Prochlorococcus marinus str. GP2: one gene and its partner. The protein of the gene in region 1 interacts with the protein of each later gene in a pairwise test. Links are inferred from orthologs where the notes say so. Each region holds a gene or a part of one and is shown on either strand. Other genes may lie near its edges. The genes, in order: gyrB and gyrA.

What was found.
Region 2: the proteins of gyrB (region 1) and gyrA interact in binary tests that used the Escherichia coli proteins (3 or more experiments, as listed by UniProt). The link is inferred for Prochlorococcus marinus str. GP2 from one-to-one orthologs.

Annotation. Positions count from the first base shown.
Region 1 is NZ_JNAH01000008.1:350,396-353,707, forward strand. The notes cover bases 105-3,081. They hold gyrB (DNA topoisomerase (ATP-hydrolyzing) subunit B), read right to left. Parts: upstream 2,589-3,081; coding sequence 621-2,588; downstream 105-620. Other genes in these bases: EU91_RS0108895 (fluoride efflux transporter FluC), read right to left, coding at 105-291; EU91_RS00550 (hypothetical protein), read right to left, coding at 295-624; miaA (tRNA (adenosine(37)-N6)-dimethylallyltransferase MiaA), read left to right, coding at 2,741-3,081. Also shown: more of EU91_RS0108895, read right to left, coding at 1-104; more of miaA, read left to right, coding at 3,082-3,312. UniProt on the Escherichia coli protein: DNA gyrase negatively supercoils closed circular double-stranded DNA in an ATP-dependent manner to maintain chromosomes in an underwound state.
Region 2 is NZ_JNAH01000005.1:60,187-63,672, reverse strand. The notes cover bases 203-3,353. They hold gyrA (DNA gyrase subunit A), read left to right. Parts: upstream 203-554; coding sequence 555-3,152; downstream 3,153-3,353. Other genes in these bases: crtL (lycopene beta cyclase), read left to right, coding at 3,177-3,353; EU91_RS0108690 (GuaB3 family IMP dehydrogenase-related protein), read right to left, coding at 203-375. Outside these bases: more of EU91_RS0108690, read right to left, coding at 1-202; more of crtL, read left to right, coding at 3,354-3,486. UniProt on the Escherichia coli protein: A type II topoisomerase that negatively supercoils closed circular double-stranded (ds) DNA in an ATP-dependent manner to maintain chromosomes in an underwound state.

The DNA of each region.
Region 1 (3,312 bases):
AAAAATTAAACTTAAGTATCTTCGTTTCTTAAATAGAATAAATAATTGGTATATAAAAGAAGAAAATGTACTAAAAGATCCTAAAAAACCAGCATAAAAAAGCAAAAAATAGTTACTAAAGAAATTTAAAGGTACTAAAATTCCCAATAAAAATGATGCTATAAAATTAACTAATGAAGTATTTTGAATATCGAAACCAATTTTTATCGTAAAGTTATCTTGAATAAATATTCTAAGTATTAATCCAAAAGTACTACCAAGTAAAACTATACCAATTGAACTGAAATCCAAAATTTACATTTTTATCCAACCTTTTGTAATTTTATTTGGATCATCTAAAATTTTGTTCGTAGCTAATTTTACCCTAATCCAAATTTCATTATCATTTACTTTCCAATTACGTAATATAGTTATTAAGGTTCCTGAATCCAGAACTATTAACTGTTTTGCATCTTTTGCAGGGAAAGAAAAAAGAGAAGTATTAGAACTTAGTATAATTTCCTTATTTTTATTAGGAAAATTATATTGATTTAAACTTTTTTGAATTCCACCAGCAGGTAAGGTTATTGGACCAATTAATGCAAATATAATTAAACAAATATTCTTAAGCAAATTGTTCATCATATATCTAAAGTTGCCATATCTAAATTACTACTATGAGTTTCAATAAACTCTCTTCTTGGTCCTACTTTGTCTCCCATTAGTATATTGAATATTCTGTCAGCTTCAATTGCATCTTCGATTTCAACCCTCTTCATCATCCTAGTCTGGGGATTCATTGTGGTATCCCACAATTGTTTTGGCATCATCTCACCTAATCCTTTAAATCTTTGAATATTGTAGTTAGCATTATCCCCAAATCCTAGAATTGTATCCTTTAATTGATTCTCGTTATAACAATATTTATGATTTTTTCCTCTTTCAACTTTATATAGAGGAGGGCAAGCTATATATATAAAACCATTCTCGACAAGTTCCCTCTGATACCTATAAAAAAATGTCAATAATAAAGTTCTAATATGAGCTCCATCAACATCAGCATCCGTCATAATTACAACTCTGTGATATCTCAGTGAGCTCACATCAAACTCTTCACCTTTAATTCCTAATCCAAGAGCTGTTATTAATGACTGAATTTCAGTGTTTTTATAAATTTTAGTATCATCAGTTTTTTCAATATTAAGAATTTTACCTCTCAAAGGCAAAATAGCTTGAAAATTTCTATCTCTTCCTTGTTTTGCAGAACCTCCAGCAGAGTCTCCCTCAACGATATAAATTTCTGATTCTGAAGGATCTCTAGAACTACAATCAGCTAGTTTGCCTGGCAAAGTAGAACTTTCAAGAACACTTTTTCTTCTGACTAATTCTCTTGCCCTTCTTGCAGCTTCTGCTGCATTAAATGATTGGATTGCTTTTTCAAGAATCAAATCCAAAACTCCAGGATTAAATTCCATATATTTTGTAAGAGCCTCGCCAATAAGAGAATCAACAATTCCTCTTACTTCAGTGTTTCCTAATTTTGTTTTTGTTTGTCCTTCAAATTCAGGATCTGGAACTTTAACCGATAAAACTACAGTCAAGCCCTCTCTAATATTTTCGCCAGCTAAATTTTTTTCAACATCTTTTCTTTTCCCCCTTTTTTTTGCAAGATTATTGAAAGTTCTTGTCAAAACTGTTTTTAGTCCTTCAATATGAGTGCCTCCATCAATAGTTCTGATATTATTTGCAAAACCTAGAATATTATCTGAATATACATCTGAACACCATTGCAAAGCTGCTTCTACATAAACGTTTTCTTTCTCTGAGTCAACATAAATGATCTCAGGATGAATAGAGTCTTTTTCTGCATTCATGTACTCAACATATTCTTTAATACCTCCTTCATATAAGTAAATTTCTTCTTTAAAAGAGCCATCTGATAATTCATTTCTCTCATCTCTAAAAACAATTTTTACACCGCCATTAAGATAAGCTAGTTCTCTCAACCTAGAAGAAAGCAAAGCATATTCAAATTCTATTCCTCCAGAAAAAATTGTTTTATCAGGTTTAAAGCAAATAGTAGTTCCTTTTTTAAAAGGTTTTTCAGACTGTTTCTTAGTTTGCAATTCACCCTTTGATAAACCTTTTTCAAATCTTTGATTAAATTCACTACCATCCCTATAAACGGTCACATTAACCCATTCGCTTAGAGCATTAACGACAGATATTCCTACTCCATGCAAGCCTCCTGATACTTTATAACCTCCACTTCCGAATTTACCTCCTGCATGAAGAACAGTTAGTACAGTTTCTAAGGCACTTTTTCCAGTCCTTGGATGAATATCTGTTGGTATACCCCGTCCATTATCAGAGATTGAAGCTGATCCATCTGATCTAAGAACTATTTCAATATGATCACAATGTCCAGCAAGTGCTTCATCAACTGAGTTATCAACGACCTCATATACTAAATGATGCAAACCTCTAGGACCTGTTGAACCTATATACATCCCAGGACGTTTACGGACAGGCTCAAGGCCTTCTAAAACCTGAATCTGTTCTGCACCATAGTCATTTGAGATTTTATTAGATCTTTTGTCCTCACTCATTTAATATAAAAAAAAATCGTTAAACTTTTAAAATGTTATTTTTAAAAGGTCTTTAATTAAACTTACCACCGTAATTAGAGAAAGGCTCGAAGTCTATGAAAAATTTAATCTCTTTAATTATATAGCTAATAATATATTCTTCAGTATTTCATATGTCTTCTAATTCACCTCAAGTAATAGTTTTAATTGGACCAACTGCAAGTGGTAAAACAGAATTAGCTATAGAAATTGCAAAACATTTTAAAACTTGTATTCACAATATAGATTCAAGACAAATTTATAAATCTATGGATATTGGCACAGCAAAACCATCTAAGCATCAACAAAGAAAAATAAAGCATTTTTTAATAGATCTCAAAGAACCTATTAATCCAATTAATGTAAAACAATTTCAAGAAATTGCACAAAAATCAATAAAAAAAGAAATTAAACAAAATAATTTACCATTTCTTGTTGGAGGAAGTGGTTTGTATATGAACTCAATAACAAAAGGTTTTTTTATGCCAGATGTCCCTCCACAAAATCATTTGAGAAAACAATTAGATGATCTTGGGCAGAAAGAATGCTGGGAACTATTAAAAAATTGCGATCCAAAATCAACAAAAAAAATCAATCCTGCCGATAACATTAGAACAATAAGGGCTTTGGAAGTTTTTTATGTAACAGGTAAACCTTTGTCAATTCAAGCAATTCAAAACCCTCCTAACTGGAGAATATTAGAGCT
Region 2 (3,486 bases), on another replicon or contig:
CTCATTTATTCTTTGTACAATCAATCCCTCCTTGACCGGTTCACTATATATTTTCTGCATTAATGGAACAAAATCATTCTTCCCTACTGATGCTATTTGATTCAATATTTCATCAGGGTTTTCATATCGTGTTTGTACTCCCTCCATATTAATAACCCCAAGGGCACCTAATTTTGTGAGCTCTACAGACGTATTGACATCGACAACACTATCCATGGCACTAGCGACGATCGGAACTTCTCTTTTGAAATCACCTATTGACCAAGAAGGATCAGTCAAATCGTAATCAAGTGTTCTATTACCAGGGACTAAAGCTATTTCATCGATGCCATAAGCCCGTCTGACTTTTTTATTTAAACCAAGTTCAATATTCACGGTAGTTTTCTTTTATTCTGATTAAATTAACAACTAAAGGGGTAATAAGCCAAGGTTTATTCAAAAACAACAGGTTTTATTTTGATTTGTGTGTAAATGTAAGTATTTGGGAATTAAATAAATCTTTTTTTTTATTCATTATGACAATCAGCGATTATTATTAAAGAAAGGATTTTTGTATGTCTGATATTTTAGATTCCGACAACTCAGGATTAAGCGAAAATAACGACCGAATTATTCAGACTGACCTAAGAAATGAGATGTCTCGTTCATATCTTGAGTATGCAATGAGCGTTATAGTTGGTCGTGCTCTTCCAGATGCAAGAGATGGATTAAAACCTGTTCACAGAAGAATTCTTTATGCAATGTATGAACTTGGCTTGACTAGCGGTAGACCATACAGAAAATGTGCAAGAGTCGTAGGAGAAGTACTCGGTAAATACCATCCTCATGGCGATACTGCTGTTTATGATGCTTTGGTTAGGATGGCTCAGGATTTCTCTATGAGGATGCCACTCATAGATGGCCATGGAAACTTTGGTTCTGTTGATAACGACCCTCCAGCAGCAATGAGATATACAGAATCTCGTTTACAGTCTCTTACGGATGAAAGTTTATTAGAGGATATTGAATCTGAAACTGTAGATTTCGCCGATAACTTTGACGGTTCTCAGCAAGAGCCAACAGTTTTACCTGCTAGGATCCCTCAACTACTTCTAAATGGATCATCTGGAATAGCAGTAGGAATGGCAACTAATATTCCACCTCATAACTTAGGGGAATTAATTAATGGTCTTAAATCAATAATCAATAACTCTTCAATTGAAGATAGTAAACTTTTTGAGATAATTAAGGGTCCTGATTTCCCCACAGGTGGTCAAATCTTAGGCAGAGACGGTATTAAAGAAACTTTCAAAACAGGAAGAGGGTCAATAACCATGAGAGGGGTAGCAAATATTGAGCAAATTAAATCCATTGGTAGAGCAGAGAAAGATGCAGTAATAATTACAGAGCTTCCATTTCAAACCAATAAAGCGGCTTTGATAGAAAGAATTGCTGACTTAGTTAATGAAAAAAAATTAGAAGGTATTTCTGATATTAGAGATGAAAGTGATCGAGATGGGATGAGGATTGTTATTGAACTAAAAAGAGATGCCTACCCACAAGTAGTTTTAAATAATTTATTTAAGTTAACACCTCTACAAAATAACTTTAGTGCAAATATCCTCGCTTTAGTAAAAGGAGAGCCCACAACACTTTCTCTCAGGAAAATGTTAGACGTATTTCTAAATTTTAGGGTTGAGACAATAAGACGAAGAACAACATTTTTATTAAAAAAAGCAGAAGAAAGAGATCATATTGTAAAGGGTCTTTTATTAGCCTTAGATGCTATGGATCAAATTATAAATCTAATAAGATCAGCGAAAGATTCAATATCAGCTCGAGAAAAATTACAAAAAGACCACAAATTATCTTCCATACAGGCAGATGCAATTCTACAGATGCAGTTAAGAAGATTAACAGCACTTGAAGCAGATAAAATCAAAGGTGAACATAATGAGTTAACCCGAAAAATCAACCTTTATCAGCAAATATTAAATAGTAAAGAAAGAATTTTTGAAATTATTCTTGAAGAACTTAATAAAATTGATGAAAGATTTTCTTCTCCAAGGAAAACAGAAATACTAGATTTAGGCGGAGGATTAGATGATATTGATCTTATAGCTAATGACAGATCCGTAGTTCTATTAACTGAAGCAGGTTATTTAAAAAGAATGCCTGTTAATGATTTTGAATCTACCAGTCGTGGTTCAAGGGGTAAAGCTGGCACAAAAACCAAAGAAGATGATGACGTGAAATTATTTATAAGCTGTAATGATCATGATACTCTTTTGCTTTTCAGTGATAGAGGAGTAGCTTATGCTCTCCCAGCATATAGGGTTCCTATGAGTAGCAGAACAGCAAAAGGGACTCCATCAGTTCAACTTCTCCCAATTCCAAGAGAAGAAAAAATAACTTCTCTAGTTGCTGTGGATTCTTTTGTTGACGATCGTTATTTATTAATGCTAACAAAAGCTGGTTTTATAAAAAGAACTGCACTTTCTGCTTTTTCAAAAATTCGCTCAAATGGACTAATAGCAATTAATCTTGAGGATGGAGATGCCCTAACCTGGGTAAGATTATCAAAAGAAGACGATAGTGTTTTAATTGGATCTAAAACAGGAATGGCGATTCATTTCAGACTAGATATCAATGAATTAAGACCACTTGGTAGAACAGCAAGAGGAGTTAAATCAATGAACTTAAGAGAAGGAGACAATCTAGTTTCTATGGATGTTTTAACATCTAATTTGGTTGATCAATTGGCCAAAATCGAGGAACTCACAGAAGATCTTGATGATAATGTTGAAGAAAACTCTTCAGATGGTCCATGGGTATTGATAGCCAGTGCATTCGGACTGGGAAAGAGAGTACCTGTAGCTCAGTTTAGATTACAAAAAAGAGCAGGCATGGGTTTGAGAGCAATAAAATTTAGAATTAAAGATGATCAGCTAGTTTGTTTGAAGGTCCTTGGCGAGGGAGAAGAATTACTACTTGTGACAGAAAAAGGCGTAATAGTAAGAACAAACGCAGATAAAATCTCTCAGCAATCGAGGGCAGCTACAGGAGTAAAATTACAAAGATTAGATGACGGTGATCATTTATCTGAAGTGGTATTGGTACCTCGTGAACAAATAGAGGAAAAAGACCAACCTAGCTCAGTTGAAGAAAATTAAAAGGCTTATGGTTAGCTAAATAACATGGAAATACTTGATATTTTAATTTTAGGTTCAGGTCCTGCCGCATTATGTTTAGCTTCAGAATTAGCCAAGCAGGATCTAAATATTAAGGGAATATCTACAAAATCTCCAAATGAAAAATGGGAGAATACATATGGTATCTGGGCATCTGAATTAGAAGAATTAGGGTTAGAGTCCTTGTTATCTCACCGATGGTGTAAAACAGTTAGTTTTTTTGGAGATGGGGAAAATAAAAAAGGGGATACTCCGACAAAACACAACTATGATTATGGTTTAATAAATCAAGAAGCCTTTCAAAATGAGCTTTTAA